2 regions of the Tomitella fengzijianii genome follow, and region 2 is predicted to be linked to the other one. Evidence: predicted binding sites of a transcription regulator. Region 2 holds the regulator's gene; the other holds the start of a gene.
What was found. The regulator LexA, encoded in region 2, represses DNA repair genes until DNA is damaged. The targets are predictions, from matches to a motif close to CGAACANNTGTTCG.
Positions count from the first base shown of each region.

Region 1: FO059_RS07760 (HNH endonuclease signature motif containing protein) is a predicted target of LexA. The motif match lies at 4,624-4,637, and genes of this name have one in related genera.

Region 1 is NZ_CP041765.1:1,695,636-1,706,077, forward strand. Features, by position in the region: gene FO059_RS07740 (DUF1003 domain-containing protein) at 1-459, opposite strand, end outside; gene FO059_RS07745 (magnesium transporter MgtE N-terminal domain-containing protein) at 452-1,837, opposite strand; gene FO059_RS07750 (general stress protein) at 1,910-2,413, shown strand; gene FO059_RS07755 (hypothetical protein) at 2,457-2,891, shown strand; gene FO059_RS07760 (HNH endonuclease signature motif containing protein) at 3,143-4,579, opposite strand; gene FO059_RS07765 (dipeptidase) at 4,799-6,169, opposite strand; gene FO059_RS07770 (suppressor of fused domain protein) at 6,291-6,902, shown strand; gene FO059_RS07775 (PHP domain-containing protein) at 6,995-7,921, shown strand; gene FO059_RS18720 (hypothetical protein) at 7,922-8,413, shown strand; gene FO059_RS07785 (NAD(P)-dependent malic enzyme) at 8,503-9,759, shown strand; gene FO059_RS07790 (glycine betaine ABC transporter substrate-binding protein) at 9,756-10,442, shown strand, end outside.
Region 2 is NZ_CP041765.1:2,247,494-2,257,935, forward strand. Features, by position in the region: gene hrpA (ATP-dependent RNA helicase HrpA) at 1-3,083, shown strand, start outside; gene nrdR (transcriptional regulator NrdR) at 3,099-3,590, opposite strand; gene FO059_RS18370 (LysM peptidoglycan-binding domain-containing protein) at 3,784-4,071, opposite strand; gene lexA (transcriptional repressor LexA) at 4,937-5,647, shown strand; gene FO059_RS10230 (acyl-CoA thioesterase) at 5,652-6,164, shown strand; gene hflX (GTPase HflX) at 6,161-7,528, opposite strand; gene dapF (diaminopimelate epimerase) at 7,660-8,586, opposite strand; gene FO059_RS10245 (malate synthase G) at 8,804-10,442, shown strand, end outside.

The sequences.
Region 1 (10,442 bases), 550 kb from region 2:
ATCGTCGAGTTCGCGTCGCAGGTAGTCGCGTGTGGCGACCTCGCCGACCGCGATCCGCAGCGACGCCAGCTCCCGTGCCAGAAACTCGGTGTCGGCCTTCGTCTGCGTCGCGCGGGCCCTGTCCTCCTCCATCGAGATCCGGTCCCGGTTCTCCTGCCTGTTCTGCGCCAGCAGGATCAGCGGTGCGGCGTAAGCGGCCTGCGTGGAGAACGCGAGATTGAGCAGGATGAACGGGTAGGGGTCCCAGCGCAACTTGACGGCGGCGACGTTGAGGATGATCCACACGATCACTACGACAGTCTGGATGGCCAGATAGCGGACCGTGCCGAAGAACCGGGCGATCTGCTCACTGATCCGCCCCGCGGCCTCCGGGTCGACGTGCAGGTGGAGCCGGCGGCGGTCGCGGGGCGTGTCGAGCCGCTGCGATCCCGTTGCTCGGCGTGTGCGGGAATCAGACATCGTCGGCCCCTCCCTGCTGTGCGGCGCCGCCCGTCGCCGTGCGGGTGGCCCCGACCCGGAGCCGCGCGTGCGGCGGAATCGGGTGGTCGACCACGATCTCGGAATCGACCAGATCACCGTCGCGTTCCCGCCAGTCGTCGGGCAGCAGGTGGTCGAGCAGATCGTCGACGCTCACCGCGCCCAGCAGGTGGCCCTCGTCGTCCACGACCGGACCACAGACGAGGTTGTAGGTGGCGAAGTAGCGGGTGACGCGGGCCAGGCTGTCGGCGGGGTCCAGGCGCGGCAGGTCGTTGTCGACCACCCCGCCGACCATCGCCGCCGGTGGCTCGCGCAGCAGCGCCTGCATGTGCACGCAGCCCATGTACCGGCCCGTGGGCGTCACGGTGGGCGGGCGGGTGACCAGCACCATGCTGGAGAGGGCCGGGGTGAGGTCGGGGTGGCGCAGGCGCGCCAACGCCTCGGCGACCGTGGTGTCCGGCGTCAACACGACCGGCTTCGGGGTCATCAACCCGCCTGCGGTGTCCGGCGAATGTTCCAGCAGGCGTCGCACCGGGGCGGAATCCTCCGGGTCCATCAACTGCAGGAACGACTCGGCCTCCGGCTCGGCGAGTTCACCCAGCAGGTCTGCCGCGTCGTCGGGGTCCATGGCCTCGAGAACGTCGACCGCGCGGCTCTCGCCCAGGTGGGTGAGCAGGTCGGTCTGGTCGTCGGTGGGCAGCTCCTGGACGACGTCCGCAAGGCGTTCGTCGTCGAGCGCCGCTGCCAGTTCGTGGCGCCGCTTGTCCGGAAGCTCGCGCATCGCGATCGCCAGGTCCGCGGGGCGCATTCCCTCGAACTGGGTGAGCAGTTCGGTGGCGCCTTGCCCGGGCAGCGTCAGCGCGTACTGATCGAGGCCGTCGACGTACTTCCAGTCGGTCACGCGGATCCCGGAACGGCGGCCGAGCCGGGGTCGACGCTTGCGCACCGCGACGCGGTTCACCACCCAGTCTCGTGAACGGGTGCGCTCGAGTCCCAGATCCACCACCACGGAATCGCCGTCGGCGAGGTCCTCGAGCTCCGGATCCGTCACCCGCACTCGGGAATCCAGGACTTCGCCGAAAACCAAGGTCTCAGTGGGCCTCCGCGTGAACCTGCGCAGAGAGACAGTACCGGTGGTCAGCGTGATCGAGGTGGGCTCGACGGAGGTGACGCGGAGCATCGGGACGAAGATGCGGCGGCGGGTGGCGAGCTCCACCACGAGCCCGAGCACACGCGGGGGTTGCCGCCCGAGCCGCAGGGCGATGACAAGGTCGCGGACTCTGCCTATCGACTCGCCATCCGGGCCCAGGACCAGAAGTCCCGTGAGCCGGGCGGCGTACAACTTGTTCACCGGAGCCATGGGGCAAGGCTAAAGCGTGCGGGTCGGTTGCGTCGCTTGCCCACACCGGCCGGGGCTGTAAGGCTTGCCGGTATGACCAATTCCATGCCGGGCGGGTCCGTTCCGGGGGGACCGCAGCGCGGTCGCGGACTGCCCACGCCGCCCACAGGGTGGCCCATCGCCTCGTACGGCACCTATGCGGACGCCCAGCGTGCCGTCGACCACCTCGCAGACAGCCAATTCCCGGTGGAGAAGGTCACGATCGTCGGCGTCGACCTCATGCAGGTCGAACGCGTGCTTGGCCGGCTCACGTGGGCGAAGGTGCTCGCGGGCGGGCTCGTCTCCGGGGCGTGGCTCGGCGTGTTCTTCGGACTTCTGCTGGGGATCGTCACCGGCGGATTCCTGGGACCGCTGCTGCTCGGCCTCGTCGGCGGCGTCATATTCGGCCTGATCTCGACGTCGGTGCCGTACGCGGCCTCGCGCGGCCAGCGGGACTTCGCCTCCACGATGCAGCTCGTCGCCGGCCGGTATGACGTGCTTTGCGACCCCAGCCGCGCCGAGGAGGGCCGCGACATCCTCGCACGGCTGGGGCTGTGAGTACGGCTATGGACTCGGCGGTGGCGATCCGCCTTCAGGACGCGTGATCCGGGTCTTTCCTGAATACGGGAATCCCAGTTCGCTCTGGCCCTCGAAGGAGCTAGAGCTCCTGCAATCGGACCGGCCGTATGTCCTCCCCGGCGACATCGGGATCGACGATGCGCTCGGGGACGAGATACTCGCGTGGACGGACATCTTTCAGAAGTACTTGGTCGAGGAGTACGAGGATTTCGATAGAAGACCACGCTGGGCCCCGGACATCAGCGCTTTCGACTGGTACGACGAAGGACGGCGGATAGTCTCGCAGCTCCGCGCGAAGTTCCCCGACGTGCAGGTTCTGGCGCAATTCGGAAAATACGTGCTCTCTGTGAACGAGATGAGGGAGAACGTCGGCCGACTGCCGATCAGCATGCCCGGCGAATGCAGGACCGGGTACATCGGCATCCGCGACTTCGTCGGGCAGAATTCGCACCGCTGACGACGGCGACCGTTCGGAGAGGCCGTCCTCGGGTGGAGTCCCGTGCCATGGCTGCCTGCCGCCAGCGTGGGCCGGCCGCCGAAGTCTCAAGTGGGGAAGACGCATACCCGTGGAATCCCGCGTCCAGCGTGGACCGGTAGGAGCACGCACCTCCACCCCCGCGTCGCAGTGCGGCGCGGGGGTGTCACGGGGCGATGGTGGCTGTGGTCGTGGCGGTGTTTGGCGGTTCGTGCGGCGCTGTACGGCCGGTGTCAGGGCGGGCCGGGGCCGTCAGTCGCGTTCGTGCGGCAGGCCGCCGGGCGGTCCGGAGCCGACGAAGGGGCTGCGCGGGGCGCGTCGGTGTGGAGTCCGTGGCCGTTGAGCCAGCGGCCGTGGGGGTCGATGGTGGCGGGCGGCCGGAATACGGGGATGCCGGCAGCGCTCATGGCGGCGGTCCAGCCGTCGTGGTGGACGGCCCGGTGGTAGGCCGCGCAGAGCAGGACGAGGTTGTCCAGGTCGGTGGGGCCTCCATCAGCCCAATGGACGATGTGGTGGGCCTGGGTCCAGGCGGGAGGGCGGTCGCAGGCAGGAAAGGCGCAACCTCGGTCGCGGGCGGCGAGGGCGCGGCGTTGGGCCCTGCCGGCAAGGCGGGTGGTGCGGCCGAGGTGCAGGGGGACGTCGCCGGGGCCGGTGATGATGGGAGTGATGGTCGCGTCGCAGGCGAGGCGGCGCACGGTGTGCGCGGAGAGAGTGCCGGTGTGGTCCGCCCAGCCGGTGCGCAGGGCTGCGAACATGTCGCCGTAGCGGCCCTGGTCGAGGTACTTGCGCATGCGGAGCCGGCGTTCTTCCGGGGCGGCGAGGTCTGCAGCGCCGATGTGGATATGAATGTGCGGCCGGCCGTCGCCAGTATCGGTCGCGGCCGCCTGGTAGCGGCGGAGGATCTCCGTGAGCGCGTCGGCGCGGCGCTGGGAGGCGCGGCGGCGGTCGGGGGAGCCGTCGGCTTCGGGCCTGGGCGCGGAGAGCGGCGACAGCGCGGAAAGGAGATGTTCTCCGGTGACTGCGTCGAGGTCGCCTTTGACGACGACGCGGCCGGCGAGGGTCTTGGAAGCGTGGAATTCGTTGCGGTCGGTGTCCTCGCCGGGCGGTGTGTCGTCCGGGGCGAACATCTGCCGGAGTCCTTCGCGAGCGTCCTGGAGGCAGCGCAGGTCGCCGCTCGTGGCCGCCTTGAGGAGCAGGTCACGGCAGGACGGCGCCGCGGCAGCGGGCATTCCGGCGGGCGGGTGGGCGAGGAAGCCGACGATGAGCTTGGCTTGTGCGGTGGTCATCTCGCCTGCCGCGTAGGCGGCGAGGACGTCGGGTTCGTCGTCGAGCGCGATTGCGAGCGTGGTGACCGCCCGGGCACGACCGGGCGTGGCGGTACTGGTGGCGGCGAGGTGGTCGACGATTGCCCCGCGGGAGCCGCGGGTGTCGGCGCGGCGGCGCGCGAGCTCGCCGATGATGCGCATGCCGGCGATCTCGCATCGGAACATCAGGGTGCTGACGTGGTCCAGCCAGCCGGTCAGCTGGCAGTCGGCGTGCTGCCAGAGTCCGTCGGAAAGAGGGGCGTCGAGGAGTTCACCAATGGACGCGACGAAGTCGTATGCGCGCGCCGCGCTGTCGTCGCGGGTGGTCCCCTTCGTCTCCGCGGTCCTCGTGATCTCCCTGGACATCGTCCCCCCTGCCGATTTCCCCCATCTGCGGCTTCCACGGTAAGCGCACAAATATTCGTTCGCAAGGGTGTTCTATGATCTGCGCGCCAATTCCCGAAACGCGCGCCAAATCCCGAAAACCGCACGATGGATCGCGCCGCCCATTGGACCGCGCATGCAGAACCACGGCTCCGCCCGGTGAACCCGCTCGGCTCCCGCGCGGAGCCGGGGCGGCCTGCGTCAGCCCCGCCCCAATCTCCGGAGCAGCATGGCCTCCGCCAGCGCGCACCGTTCGATCTCGCCGGGGTCGACGCTCTCGTTCGGAGCGTGGATGTTGCACTGCGGCTCCTCCACGCCGAACAGGGCGATCTCCGCCTCCGGGTGCTGCTCGGCAAGCGCGGTGCACAGCGGGATGGCGCCGCCCTGCCCGCTGTACTCGACCTCCGCGCCGAAGGCCTCGCGCAGCGCGTCGGACAGCGCCGCATAGCCGGGGCCGTCCGTGCGCGCGAGAAAGGGCCGCCCCACGGCCTCCCGCTCGACCCGCACCCGCGCTCCCCATGGGGCGTGCGTGTGCAGGTGTGCCACCAGCGCATCCTGGGCGGCGACGGGGTCGGTGCCGGGCGGCACGCGCAGATTGATGCGGGCCGACGCGCGGGGCTGCATCGCCGCGGCCGAGCCGACGACAGGAGGACAGTCGATACCGAGCACGGTTGCCGTGGGCCGCGCCCAGACGGAATCGGCGATGGCCCCGCTGCCAACGAGGTCGACGCCCTCGAGAACGCCGGCATCGCCGCGGAACCGCTCCTCCGGGTATTCGGCGCCCTGCCACACGCCGGAGGCGTCGAGGCCGTCGACCGTCGTGTCGCCATTGTCGGAACGGAGGCTCGCCAGCATCGCGATAAGCGCGGCCAGCGCGTCGGGTGCAGGCCCGCCGAACATGCCCGAGTGCACCTCGCCGGCGAGCGTTTCCGCCTCCACGTCCACGTTGGCGTTGCCGCGAAGGCTGGTCGTCAGCGTGGGCCGTCCCGCCGCCACGTTGCCGGAATCGGCGATGATGATCAGGTCGGCCGCGAACAGCTCAGGGCGCTCGACCACGAGTTGCTCCAGGCCGCCGGTCCCCATCTCTTCAGAGCCCTCGGCGATCACCCGCACGCCGACGCCCCCGAGGCCGTCGTCGCCGAGCGCCCGCAGCGCCGTGAGGTGCATGACGAGGTTGCCCTTGCAGTCGGCGGCGCCGCGCCCGTACCAGCGGCCGTCGCGCTCGGTAAGGGTGAACGGGTCCGAGCCCCACGCGGCATGGTCGCCGGCCGGCTGTATGTCGTAGTGGCTGTAGAGGAGCACCGTCGGCATGCCCGGCGCCGGCGGGCGGTGGCCCACGACGGCGACTGAGCCGTCGGCGGTCTCGACGAGGTCCGTTCGGGGGATCCCTGCGGCGGCGAACGCGTCCCGTGCCCACTGCGCGCCGCGCAGGCACTCCTGCGGGTCGACCTGGCGTGCGTCGGCCAGGGTGGGGATCGCGACCAGCTCGGCCAGGTCGGCGCGTGCCCGAGCCATGAGCCGGCGTACGCGCTCGCTCAACTCCTCGGTGACTGCGGATGCCGACTCTGCCATGGTGTGGTTCCCCTCGGTGAAGTACGCGGCCGCGCAATGGACGGTGGACGCCGTCTTCGACCACTGTGCCATCACGGACTGCGGTCCGTCCGGTTAGATGGCGGGTGTGGCGGACAACGTGGTGGAACAAGTCGAAGCGCATCTCGTGAAGCAGTTCGGCGGGCCTCCTGCGGGGGCCGCGTCGGTGACATTCCTGGGGCTCGAGCCGATCGTCGTGCAGGCGTTCGTGGCGGCTCCTCCCGGCCCGCGTGAGCCGGCCGCGGCGGGGGGCGGTGACACGCTGCTGCACCTCGTCTCGGTCGGGTGTTCACGCGCGCCTATGGCAGACCCGACGGAGATGGTCGCCGATCCGCAGCGCGGCCCGCGCGCCGAGATCGTCGTCGCGTTGCGCCCCACGGGCGGCGGCGTTCCCGCAGGACTGCACCGCTCGGTGGCGGTCCTGGCGGCGGCGCCCGCGGTGGAGGGCGTCGTGTTGGCCGCGGACGGGATCATCGACCTGGCCGAGCCGATGTGGCAGGGGTCCGCCTTCACCGCCGTGCTCCTCGGCGGGTCGGCCGTGCCCGATCTCGATCTGGCGCCGCCGCGTGATCCGGTGCGGTTCCTCGAGGCCGTCCCCCTCACCGCCACCGAGGCCGCCTGGGTCCGTGTTCGCGGTGCTGATGAGCTGCGCGCGGCGTGGGCCGAGGCGCAGGTCGATCCCCGCGATCCGGCGCGCCGAGCAGTAGCGCTCTGACCGGCGGCGATTCTCCGAGGTGCGGTCGTGTGCGGATCCCGGAACGCGGGCGCGTGCGGCGCGAACGCTGCGGCGCTGACAGACTGGAGTCCGTGCGAATCGACCTGCATGCCCACACCACCGCCTCCGACGGCACCACGGAGCCGCGCGCCCTCGTCGCCGAGGCCGTGACCGCCGGGCTGGACGTGGTCGCGATCACGGATCACGACACCACGGCCGGGTGGGCGGCGGCGACGGAGGCGGAGGCGGCGCTGGCCGCACCGCGGCCGTTGTCGCTGGTGCGGGGGATGGAGTGGTCGTGCGTGGCGCGGGCCGAGCCGGCCGGGACCGAAAAGGACGGGCGGGTCTCGGTGCACCTGCTGTGCTATCTGTTCGATCCGGATGATCCGGCGATCCTCGCGGAAACAGCGCGCCTCCGGGGCGAGCGTGGACGCCGGCTTCGCGTGATGGCCGAGCGGATGGCGGCGGACGGCCTCCCCGTGGACGCGGACGAACTGTTCTCGGATACGGAGCAGGTGCCGGGGCGCCCGCACCTGGCGCGAGTGCTGGTCGATCACGGGGTCGCGGAGTCGATGCAGGCCGCGTTCGCCGGTCCGCTGAGCAAGGATTCGCCGTACTACGAGCGCAAACGTGACACGCCCGTGGAGGACGCGGTGCGCGCGGTGACAGCCGCCGGCGGCGTCACCGTCATCGCCCACCCGCGTGCGCGCAGCCGCGGGGCGCTCATGGACATGGCCCAGATCGTGGAACTGGCGGAGTCCGGCCTGGCAGGCGTCGAGGCCGACCACCTCGACCATGACGCGGACGACCGGGCCTACCTGCGGGACCTCGCCACAGGCGCGGGCCTGGTGGTGACCGGTTCGTCGGACTTCCACGGCGGGAACAAAACGGTCCGGCTGGGCGCGGAGCTGACCGCGCCCGATCAGTATGCTGCGTTGGTGGAACGGGCGTTCGGGGTCGACGTGGTGGGCGGCGGGAGTGCGGCCGCGCAGGCGACGACATCCGGCGAGGGGGCGTAGGTGGTGCGGGGGAGTGCGGACTGGGGCACCGGCGGACGGGGCGGCGCGATGCAGCGTCCCGGGAACGACTATCAGGACTACCGCGGATCGGACGACGGGGCACCTGCCGACGACTACGCCGACGGCGGATACGCCCACGGCGGATATGCCCACGGCGGATATGCGGAGGCCTCCGGCTACGGCGCGGATGCGGCGATGACCGCGCCGGAGGAACCCGGCCGTCCTGTGCGGGCGCTGCGGGCGCTCGGCGGTTCCGTCGTGGCGGGGCTGGTGCTGCTGACGATCGGGATCATCGTGGTGTCCATCCTCGGCGGCAGGCGGGGCATCCCGGGGCCGGGCGGGGAATCGCTGATCGTGCACCTGCTGGGGAGCGGCGTCGCCCTGGTCGCCCAGCGGTACGCGGACCGCACGCGCGGCTTTGCGGCCGCCGCCTGTGCGCTGGTGGTGTTCTGCGCGGCGGGGGCCGTCCTGTGGACCCAGTGGTGGGGGTAATACGCGGAGACGCTGGCTGTAGTGTTGTGCGGGTAACAGGCCCGGGTGGGCCGGGTGAGCCGGCCTGCAGCGAACACGCAGGAGAGTCCGTGTCCACTGATTTCGATGCCGTCCACGCGAACCAGCAGACGCTCTCCGCGTTGACCTCCGAGGAGATCTTCGACGGCCACATCGGCGGGAAGCTCTCGGTGGAGACCACCACGTCGCTGGACAATCAGCGGGCGCTGTCGATCGCCTACACGCCGGGCGTCGCCCAGGTCAGCCGGGCCATCGCGGAGGACGATTCGCTGGCTCGGCGATTCACCTGGACGGACCGGCTGGTGGCCGTCGTCTCGGACGGCACCGCAGTCCTGGGATTGGGGGACATCGGCCCGCGCGCGTCGCTGCCCGTCATGGAGGGCAAGGCCGCGTTGTTCAAGTCGTTCGCCGGGCTGGACGCCATCCCGATCGTGCTGGATACGCAGGATCCGGACGAGATCGTCGAGACCCTGGTGCGGATGCGGATGAGCTTCGGCGCCGTCAACCTGGAGGACATCTCGGCCCCACGCTGCTTCGAGATCGAGCGGCGCGTCGTCGAGGCCCTCGACTGCCCGGTGATGCACGACGACCAGCACGGCACCGCCATCGTGGTGCTCGCCGCACTCACAGCGGCGGCCAGGGCCGTGCGGCGTGATCTGACCGGGCTGCGCGTGGTCATCTCGGGAGCGGGGGCGGCGGGAGTGGCGTGTGCCAACATCCTGCTCGCCGTCGGGGTGCGCGACCTCACCGTGCTCGACTCGCGCGGCATCATCTCCGCGGATCGCACCGACCTGACTGCGAGCAAGGCGGATCTCGCCGCTCGGACCAACGCCGTGGGGCGCACCGGCGGAGTCGCCGACGCGCTCGACGGTGCCGACGTCTATCTCGGCGTGTCCACCGGCACAGTCCCGGAGGAGATCGTGGCCACGATGGCGCCGGAGGCGATCATCTTCGCGCTGTCCAACCCCGACCCGGAAGTGCACCCGGACGTCGCGCACAAGTACGCGGCGGTCGTCGCCACGGGCCGCAGCGACTTCCCCAACCAGATCAACAACGTGCTGGCGTTCCCGGGCGTGTTCCGAGGCGCACTGGATGTGGGCGCCACAGAGATCACCGAGAACATGAAGGTGGCCGCCGCGCACGCGCTGGTGGACCTTGTCGGCGACGACCTGGCGCCGGGGCACATAGTCCCGTCTGCGCTAGATCCGCGGGTGGCCCCGGCCGTCGCACAGGCCGTGGCGGCCGCGGCGGTGTCCGACGGTGTGGCGACGCGGGCCGCCGAGGACCCGGCGGTCGGCTCCGTGCGGAAGGGCGGCGCTGCGGGGTGAGGTATCGCAGGTCCGCCGCGGCAGCAGCGGCGGTGTTGACGGTCGCGGTGGCGCTGACGGGATGCGAATCCACCACGGCACTGGAACAGGAATACTCCTCCACGCAATTGGTGGTGGGCTCCGGTGCATCGGCGGAGAGCCGGATCGTCGCCACCATTTATGCGGAGGCCCTGCGGGGCACCGGCATCGAGGTTTCGACCGATCTCGGGGTCGGTGACCGCTTCGACTATGTGCGGGCGCTGGAATCCGGGCGGGTCAGCGTCGTGCCGGACGACACCGCTTCGCTCCTCGCCTTCTTCGAGCGGTCGAACGCGGAGAACGTCCGCAATGCGGCGCCCGACGCGGAGAAGTCCGGTGGCGACACCGCGGCCACATCGGACGAGCCGGGCGCGGTCGGCGCTGTCGAGGAGGCGCTGAGCCGCGCGCTGCCGCAGTACCTCCGGGTCTCGGACGCGGCGCTGGCCGAACGCGGCCAGCGGTTGATCGTCGACGACTCCACGGCTTCGAAATGGGGTCTGCACAGCGTGTCCGACCTGGCCGCACACTGTGCGGACACCGACGCGAGCCTGGTGGCCGGGCTCGTATCTGACGCGCAGGTACGCGCGGCGCTGGCCGATTCGTATCGATGCACCTTCGCAGCGGTCGACGTCGTCGGCGATCCCGCGGATGCGGCGGACGCGGTG
Region 2 (10,442 bases):
CCGGGCCGGGCGACATCCTGGTGTTCCTCGCCGGGGAGCGGGAGATCCGCGACACCGCCGACGCCCTGCGCGACCGCCGATACCGCAACACCGAGATCCTGCCCCTGTACTCGCGGCTCTCGGCCGCCGAGCAGCACCGCGTGTTCTCCGCCCACACCGGGCGGCGCATCGTGTTGTCCACCAACGTGGCCGAGACCTCGCTGACCGTCCCCGGGATCCGGTATGTCATCGACCCTGGCACGGCCCGGATCTCCCGGTACTCGGTGCGGACCAAAGTCCAACGGCTGCCGATCGAGCCGATCTCCCAGGCATCCGCGCGCCAGCGCGCCGGCCGGTGCGGGCGCGTCGCGGACGGAATCTGCATCCGCCTGTACTCCGAGGAGGACTTCGAGGCGCGGCCGGCCTTCACCGAGCCGGAGATCCTGCGCACCAACCTCGCCGCGGTCATCCTGCAGATGACCGCGTTGGGCCTCGGCGACCTCGCCGCGTTCCCCTTCGTCGAACCCCCCGACCCCCGCGCCGTCCGCGACGGCTTGACGTTGCTGGAAGAGCTGGGTGCCATCGTCCGCACCACAGGGGCCGGGTCCGGGGCGCCGCAACGGCTCACCGACACCGGCCGTGCTCTCGCGCGGCTGCCGGTGGATCCCCGGATGGGCCGCATGCTGCTCGAGGCACAGCGCACCGGCTGCCTTCGCGAGCTGCTGGTCATCGTCTCCGCGATCTCGATGCAGGACGTACGGGAGAGGCCTGCGGACCATCAGCAGGACGCCGATGCCAAGCACGCCAGGTTCGCCGTCAAGGGGTCCGATTTCCTCGCCAGGCTGCGTCTCTGGGAGTACCTGGGTGAGCAGCGCAGAGCGCTCGGCTCGAGCGCATACCGCAGGATGTGCAAGTCGGAGTACCTGCATTTCATGCGCATCCGCGAATGGCAGGACCTGCACGGTCAGCTGCGCCAGATCGCGCGCGAGATGGGGTGGCAGGCCAACGAGGCACCCGCGTCGGAGGACACGATCCACCAGGCACTGCTGTCCGGCCTGCTCTCGCACATCGGCGCCCGCGACGGCGACAAGCGCGACTACCTGGGTGCCCGCGGAGCACGGTTCGCGATCTTCCCGGGGTCGAGCCTGTTCAAGGGCCAGCCGCGGTGGGTGATGGCCGGCGAACTGGTGGAGACGTCCCGGTTGTGGGCGCGCGAGGTGGCGCGCATCGAGCCCGAATGGGTCGAGAAGCTGGCACCGGACCTGGTCAAGCACGCCTACTCCGAGCCGCATTGGTCGATCAAGCACGCCGCGCCGATGGCCTACGAGAAGGTCACGCTCTACGGAGTCCCCCTGGTGGCGCGGCGGCTCGCCCCATACGGCCGCGTGGACCGGGAGGCCTCGCGCGATCTGTTCATCCGCCACGCACTGGTCGAAGGCGAGTGGCGGACCGATCACGCCTTCCTCGAACACAACAGGTCGCTGCTCGAGGACGCGCTGGACCTGGAGGACCGGGCACGGCGGCGCGACATCGTCGTCCGCGACGACGACCTCTTCGACTTCTACGACCGCAGGCTGCCCGCCGACATCGTCTCCGGACGCCATTTCGACTCCTGGTGGAAGAAGGCGCGGCGGACCGATCCGACGCTCCTGGACTTCACCGCGGACACCGTCACCAACGAGGACGCCGGAGCCGTCGCGGGCGCCGACTATCCCGACGCGTGGCAGCAGGGGCAGATCCGCCTGGACCTGGACTACAGGTTCGAGCCCGGCCACCCGGAAGACGGTGTGACGGTGCGGATACCCGTGGAACTCCTCCCCCAGGTCCGATCGGCGGGCTTCGACTGGCTTGTGCCGGGGATGCGCGAGGAACTGGCGACCACGCTGATCCGATCACTGCCCAAACAATTGCGGCGGTCCGTGGTACCCGCCCCGGACTTCGCCGCGGCGGCCCTCGCGCGTGTCAGGCCCCGGTCCGAACCTTTGGTCAATGCGCTGGCGCGGGAGCTCTCGCAGCTCGGATCCTGCCGTATCGCGCCCGGCGACTTCCGGACCGACTCCCTGCCGGACCACCTGCGCGTCAGCTTCGCCGCGGTCGACCGTCGGGGCCGCGAACTCGGACGTTCCACCAGCCTCGCCGAGCTGCGCGGCAGCCTGGCGGGCCACATCCGCGACACCACCGTGCGGGACGGCCAGGAACACGCCCGGCCGGCGGCGACGGTGTGGACGTCCGAGACTCTCGGCGAAGTGCCCGAGCAGGTGGTCAGCGAGGTCGCGGGCCAGAAGGTAGTCGGCTTCCCGACGTTGAGTGTCGACACCCCGGCGACGCCGGGCGCGCCCGCCGCGGTTGCGGTGACCGTGGTGTCGACTCGCCCGGAACAGGCGGCGGCGATGCGCACCGGTACGCGCCGGCTCCTGCTCAACTCCGTTCCGGGGCTGGGCAAGCGCCTGCTTTCTGTCTTGTCGACGGCGGACCGGCTGGTCGCCGGGCAGTACCCGTTCGGCGGGCCCGACGGGCTGGTCGACGATGTGCACGAGTGCGCTGTGGACGAGGCGATGATGCGCGCGGGCGGGCCGGTCCGTGATCCGGATGCGTTCGAACGGCTGAAGGCCGCCGTAGGACCGAGTGCGCGTGCGGCCGCGCCGGGGATCGCCGCGTCAGCCGTGGAGATCGTCCGCTGCTGGGGAAATCTGCAGTTGACGATCGACGAAGCGGCGGCTTCCCCGGCGGTGGCCGAGGCGACGGTGGAGGACGTGCGCCAACAGCGTGCCGATCTGGTCCGGCCTGGCTTTCTTCTGGAGGCGGGTAGTGCGCGGGCGGCGCAGATCCCGCGGTACCTGCGGGCCGCGGCGATGCGCCTGGAATCCGCGCCGTCCGCCGGTGGACGTGAGAACCAGGGCATGGACGTCCTCGACCGGGTCTACGGCGCGCTGGAACGCTACCTCGAGAGCTGCCCGCCCGGGGTCGCCGAGTCGTCGGCGGTCCAGGACGTGTTCTGGATGATCGAGGAGCTGCGCGTGGGTCTTTTCGCGCAGAAAATGGGGACTGCGCGGCAGGTGAGCGAGAAGCGCATCATGCGCGTCATCGGCACGCTGCCGCGGTGACGACCGCCGCCGGGGTCACCGCGCGGGCGCCGGCGCCTCGGTTGCGGAATCGCCGACGCCTTCACGGTGCTGCCGCAACTCTTCGATGGCGGTTTCGAAGTCTTCCGCCGAGCTGAACGACCGGTAGACGGACGCGAACCTGAGGAATGCGACTTCGTCGAGGTCGCGGAGCGGGCCGAGGATCGCCAGTCCCACTTCTTGGCTCGGGACCTCCGGCGAGCCGGTCGCACGGATCGTCTCTTCAACCGTCTGCGCGAGAAGGTGCAACGCGTCGTCGTCGACATGCCTGCCCCGGCAGGCGCTTCGGACGCCGCGCACGACCTTGGCCCGGCTGAACGGCTCCTTCACACCGCTGCGCTTCACGACGTATAGAACGGCGGTCTCCACAGTCGTGAACCGTCGTCCGCAATCCTGGCACTGCCGTCGGCGTCGAATGGCCTGGCCCTCGTCGGCTTCGCGCGAATCGACCACACGGGACTCGGGGTTCCGGCAGAACGGACAGTGCATGGGGGCTCCTTCGTCGCTGCACTCCATGCGCGACGCAGTCACACTGCCCCGGGGACGCCCTTCCTGGTGCACGCGCATATCAGCTAGCGGTCACTTTCTCCACGCCGATAATACGGGAAGGCCCGGAGCAGACCGACGCCGCCGATAGTCCGGGTGCAACGACACCGCCACGCACTGCACCCTGCATGCGGTTTCACTGCGCATGCGCCCACGGCACAACGAGGCTCTGGCCCGCACGGACCGCCGCACCGTCGAGTCCGTTGAGCGCGATGATGCGCTCCACCATCCGACCGACGGGGACCTCCGGCGCCGCATCCCGTGCTATCGAACTGAGCGTGTCACCGCCGGCGACCTCTACCGTGGTCACGTCGTCGGGCATCGTGGTCGCATCGATCGACCGCACCTGCGCCGCCACGAAGATGACCACAGCGAGCAGCAGTGCGATCGCAACCGCCGCCGCCAGCCCGCGCCTCTCCGTCACCCCGGCTGCCGGGGCATGCCGCGCCGTCGACATCCGAACGGCGCGCCGCGGCAACGCTGCCGGAGTACCGGCGGGACGCCGCCACGCATCCGTCCTGTCGATGCCCCGCCGGCGGCCGGTCCGCGGACGCTCAGGTGGTGCAGTCCGTACCGGCACCGGGTACCCGCCCAACACGCGCCCCGACGTACCCCGACGCTCCGCCACAGCATTCATGCCAGCCTCCCGTTTCCGCCGTAGGTGCATCCGCACCGGCTTCTGCGTACCGATCCGGTCGTCCATCGCCGCGAGTCCTGGGAGATCCTGCGTGCGACGCCGGAGATGTTTAGCACTGTCGTTCGTTCGCATGTGCATTCTATCGCCTTTGCATTCGATAGATCAACTGTTCGATCGGATTCGATGCCCACGCACCGCACACCGCGCACCGCGCACCCCGCCGCACGCCCGATCGCGCACCCCGCCGGACGCGGTCGCGACAGACGATTCGAGACTCCGTTCGATGTACACACGTTCGGGTTGTATCAGCCAGAGCCGACAGATCCTGACCTGCACGCCCGCCACCTGCAGCGACGCATACGAATCCGACGACGGACGACGGTCCCGCCGTAACGGGACACGCGTCGAACAGATGTTTGTCGATTCGAGCGATCGGCGCTACATTCGAATCAGGCCGGAGCTTCTCCGTGGGGCGAAATACTCCGTGGGGTCGAGCGGGGATCGACCGGAGGGATCCTCGCAATGGATCCGCAGCTGGGACCGCACGCCGCACCGAACACGTACGGACGCCGTGCGGAACCGGGGCGGATCCCGAACGGGAGCACACCGGCGGATTGGGATTGCCGCGAAACAGCAGGGAGGACCTGGATCAATGCCTAAGAGAGACTTCAATGTGGCGATGGACGGCGGGCGGCCGTCCATCGAATCACTCACCGACCGTCAGCGCCGGGTGCTCGAGGTGATCCAGACATCGGTCCGCGAGCGCGGCTACCCACCGAGCATCCGCGAGATCGGCGACGCGGTGGGGCTGGCCTCCACATCATCGGTGGCGCACCAGCTGCAATCACTCGAGAAGAAGGGCTTCCTGCGCCGGGACCCCAATCGTCCGCGCGCGGTGGACGTCCGAGGGATCACACCGCTCCGGTCGGCGGAGGATTCAGCGGACTCCGGCGGCGCGGCCGACGGCGCCGAGGCACCCTCGCGGCCCGAGCCCACCTTCGTTCCGCTGGTGGGCCGGATCGCCGCCGGCGGACCGATCCTCGCCGAGCAGAATCAGGAGGACGTCTTCCCGCTGCCCAAGGAGCTGGTGGGCAACGGAACATTGTTCATGCTCAAGGTCGTCGGCGAGTCGATGGTGGATGCGGCGATCTGCGACGGCGACTGGGTGGTGGTGCGTCAGCAGAGCGTCGCCGACAACGGCGACATCGTCGCGGCGATGCTCGACGGCGAGGCCACAGTGAAGACCTTCAAGCGGGACCGGAAGAACGTCTGGCTGATGCCGCACAATCCTCATTTCACCCCGATCCACGGCAACGACGCGACCATTCTCGGCAAGGTCGTCACCGTGATGCGGAAGGTGTGACCCGTTGACGAGATCGAGTGCATCGTCCGGCGGCGAGCCAGGCGACTCGGCAGTGGACGTGATCGAACAGGCCGCGCGCGAGGGCCGGCCCACGGTGACGATCCGCCGCCAGCTGCAGTGGCCGGACACCGACGCGTCGGGACACCAGCACTTTTCGATAGTGCGCCAGTGGGCGGAGGAGGCCGAGGGAGAGTTCCTCGAGTCGATCGGCCGTCCGGAACTGCTCAAACGCCTTCCGCGCGTACGGTATGAGGCCGACTTCCGGCAGCGCATGTGGCTGCGTGAAACCCTCGAGGTGCGCTTCGCCGTGGTCGCGGTGGGCACCACTTCGGTGACCTATCGATTCGCGATGACCGGGGCACGGGGAACGGCCGCCGACGGAACCATGATCGCCGTCCACACCGACGGAAGCGAGGGCGGCCCCGTGCCGTGGCCCGACGACCTGCGCGCGGCATTCTCCGGGCCCCACCGCGCGGACCGCGGCAGGACGGGGGTACCGGGAACCTCCGAAGGCTAGCCGCCGACGGAGTACTGTGCGAGAGCCGCCGCCAGTGCGCGCGGGACCTCCGCGCGCACTTCCGTCCCCTCGGCGCAATGCCGTTCCAAGCTCACCGTGCCCTCGGCGTGGATCCGTGCGACGAGGTCTCCGCGTGAATATGGGACCAGCACCCCGACCTCCACCCCCGGCCCCGGGAGCAGTTCCGTCAGGTTCGAACGCAGCGCCTCGACGCCCTCGCCGGTACGCGCGGAGACGAAGTGCGCGCGGTCGAGCACGCCGCGCAGCCGCGTGAGCTCCACCGGGTCCGCGGCGTCGATCTTGTTCACCACCAGCAGCTCCGGCGGCGCGTCCGCCCCCGCATCACGCAGGACGTCCGCAATCACCTCGTTGACCGCCTGGATCTGCTCGAGCGGGAATTCGTCGGACCCGTCGACGACGTGCATGAGCAGGTCGGCCTGATCGACCTCCTCGAGGGTGGAACGGAAAGCCTCCACCAACTGGGTCGGCAAGTGCCGCACGAAGCCGACCGTGTCGGTGAGTACGGCCTCGCGTCCATCGTCGAGCACGATGCGCCGCGTCGTCGGGTCGAGCGTTGCGAACAACGCGTTCTGCACAAGCACCCCGGCACCGGTCAGTGCATTGAGGATGCTCGACTTGCCCGCGTTGGTGTAGCCGACAATCGCCACGGAGGGCACGCCGGTGGTGTTGCGCCGGTGACGCTTGACGTCGCGGGCGTTCTTCATGTGCGCGATCTCGCGGCGCAGTTTCGCCATCCGCGATCGGATGCGGCGGCGGTCGGTTTCGATCTTCGTCTCGCCCGGACCGCGCAACCCCACGCCGCCGTTGCTACCGGCCCGGCCGCCCGCCTGGCGCGACATGGACTCGCCCCAGCCGCGCAACCGCGGCAGCATGTACTCCATCTGCGCGAGCGACACCTGCGCCTTGCCCTCGCGTGAGGTCGCATGCTGGGCGAAGATGTCGAGGATCAGTGCGGTGCGGTCCACCACCTTCACCTGGACGACCTTCTCGAGGCTCGTCAGCTGCGCGGGGCTGAGCTCGCCGTCGCAGATCACCGTGTCCGCGCCCGTGGCCTTCACGACGTCGCGCAGCTCGGCCGCCTTTCCGGAACCGATATAGGTGGACGCGTCGGGCCGGTCTCGTCGCTGGATCAGCGCCTCGAGCACCGTCGACCCGGCTGTCTCCGCCAGTGCGGCAAGCTCGGACATGCTCGTCTCCGCCTGCGCCGCGGTGCCCTCGGTCCACACCCCCACGAGCACCACACGCTCCAGGCGCAGCTGGCGCTGCTCCACCTCGGTGACGTCCGCCAGCTCGGTCGAGAGTCCCTCGACGCGGCGCAGCGAGCTGCGCTCCTCCAGCTGCATCTGGCCGAGAGAGGGCTCCCGCGCGCCGCTGCGTTCGCCTGCACCGTGTCCGGCGGCGTCGGGACTGTCGCGGTGCTCGGGCACCTGCTTCCCTTGTTCGTCCACACCGGGATCCTGTCGCTCCGAATCCGTCATCGCGCCGCTCCGAGACCGGCGGGGTGCGCGGCATCGACCGCGCGTTTCCACCAGCGATCGTCGACAGCCCCCGATGCCACCAGCATCGAGGGGCCTTCGAGTGTTGCGCGACCATCCGTCCCGATCGTGACCGTCACTTCACCGCCGGGCACCGTCACCTCGACTCTCCCGGCGGGCCGGCCGTCGGCGCACAGTGCCGCGTACGCGGCCGCCACGGTGCCGGTTCCGCACGACCGCGTCTCCCCTACGCCCCGTTCGTGCACGCGCATGGCGACGCCGCCGGCACGCAGCGGGGTCACCACCTCCACGTTGACCCCGCCGGGGAACAGCGAAGCATCGAACTCGGGGGCCGCCGCGATGTCGAGAGCCGCGAGGCCCGCGGCGTCGAGCCCGTCCACGACTGCAACCAGGTGCGGATTGCCCACGTCCACTGCAACTGCCGGGAACCTCGGGCGGTCGGCGCCGCCCAACTGCACTGCGGACTCGCCGAAGCCCGACACCGGCCCCATCTCGACGGACACGCGCGCCTCGGATGAGAAGTCATACGCGCCGGTCATCGTCACAGCCCTTGCTCCGGCGCGGGTCCCGACGACGAACGACTCCCGGTCTTCACGCCCCGACGCGCGCAGGTAATGCGCGAACACGCGGACGCCGTTGCCGCACATCTCCGCGACCGACCCGTCCGCGTTGCGGTAGTCCATGAACCAGTCCTGCTCCCCGACGCCGTCCGGGAGCCCCGCGGGGAGAACACCCCCGGCGACCAGCGCCCCGGCGCGGGCGACCCGCAGGATCCCGTCGGCACCCAACCCGCGGCGCCTGTCGCATAGCGCCGATACCGACGCGGGCGCGAGGTCGATACCCACGCCGTCATCCGGCAGCACCAGAAAATCGTTCTCGGTGCCATGCCCCTTGACGAAGTCCATGCTTCACAGCCTAGTTCGCCGCGAAGCAGGCGTACCTGCGCGGGATCGCCCGGGGATGGGAATCGCATGCGATCCGCGCTAGAATTTCACCAGGCAATCGGTGAGTTTCGCGATATGGAATCCGACACCGTCGGGCTCCATCCGCGGAGACGCCGCTCCGGAGCCCTCCGGGACGCGCACGCCGACCGCCCCGCCACCCCGAAAGCGAGGAAGCACCGTGACCGATCGCGAAACCATCGACGGAATCCAGGTCGACCGAGTCCTCTACGACTTCATCAACGACGAGGCCCTGCCCGCCGCCGGCGTCGGCAAGGACTCGTTCTGGCAGGGCACGGCGCAGATCTTCGCGGACCTCGCGCCGAAGAACCGCGCCCTGCTGGACACCCGCGCGCAGCTGCAAAAGCAGATTGACGAGTACCACGACGGCACGCCCGGCCCGGTGGATCCCGCCGCCTACAAGAAGTTCCTCACCGACATCGGCTACCTCGTCGACGAGCCGGCCCCGTTCTCGATCACCACCGCGGACGTCGATACCGAGGTCACCGAGACGCCCGGCCCCCAGCTCGTGGTGCCGGTGCTCAACGCCCGCTTCGCGCTCAACGCGGCGAACGCGCGCTGGGGTTCGCTGTATGACGCCCTGTACGGCACAAACGCCATCCCCGAGGACGGCGGGGCCGAGAAGGGCTCCGGATACAACAAGGTGCGCGGAGACAAGGTGATCGCGTGGGCTCGCGGCTTCCTCGACGACGTGCTGCCGCTGGCGGAAGGCAGCCACGCCGATGCCGTGAAGTACGCCGTGGACGGTGAGAACCTGCAGGCGACCCTGGGTGGAGGCGCCACCACCGGCCTGCAGAACCCGGGCGCCTTCGTCGGCTACAGCGGCGACAAGGCCTCGCCGACGGGCGTGCTGCTGCGCAACAACGGCTTGCACCTGGAGATCCAGATCGACCCCGCCGACCCGATCGGCAGCACCGATGCCGCGGGCGTCAAGGACATCGCCATGGAATCCGCGATCACCACGATCATGGACTTCGAAGACTCCGTCGCCGCCGTCGATGCGGAGGACAAGGTCCTCGGCTACCGCAACTGGCTGGGCCTGAACACCGGCGCACTGACCGAGCAGGTCGCCAAGGGCGGCAAGACGTTCGAGCGCACCCTCCACCCCGACCGCAGCTTCACCACGCCCGACGGCGGCCGGCTCGCGCTGCACGGGCGGTCGCTGAACTTCGTGCGCAACGTGGGACACCTGATGACGAATCCCGCCGTCGTCGACACCGATGGGAACGAGCAGCCCGAGGGGATCCTCGACGCCGTCGTCACCGCTTTGTGCGCCATCCCCGGCCTGGGGTCGGAGAACCCGCTGGGCAACAGCCGCACCGGCTCCGTCTACATCGTCAAGCCCAAGCAGCACGGCCCCGAAGAGGTCGCCTTCACCACCGAGCTCTTCGCGCGCGTCGAGCAGGTGCTGGGCCTTCCGGAGAACACCCTCAAGGTGGGCATCATGGACGAGGAGCGGCGCACCACGGTGAACCTCGCCGCCTGCATCAAGGCGGCGGCCGCTCGCACGGTGTTCATCAACACCGGCTTCCTCGACCGCACGGGCGACGAGATCCACACGTCGATGCACGCCGGCGCGATGATCCGCAAGGCCGAGATGAAGAAGTCCCACTGGATGACCTCGTACGAGGACTGGAACGTGGACAAGGGCCTGGCCAGCGGGCTCCCCGGGCATGCGCAGATCGGCAAGGGCATGTGGGCGATGACCGAGCTGATGGCCGAGATGCTCGAGCAGAAGATCGGCCAGCCCCGGGCGGGCGCCAACACCGCGTGGGTGCCCTCGCCCACCGGCGCCACCC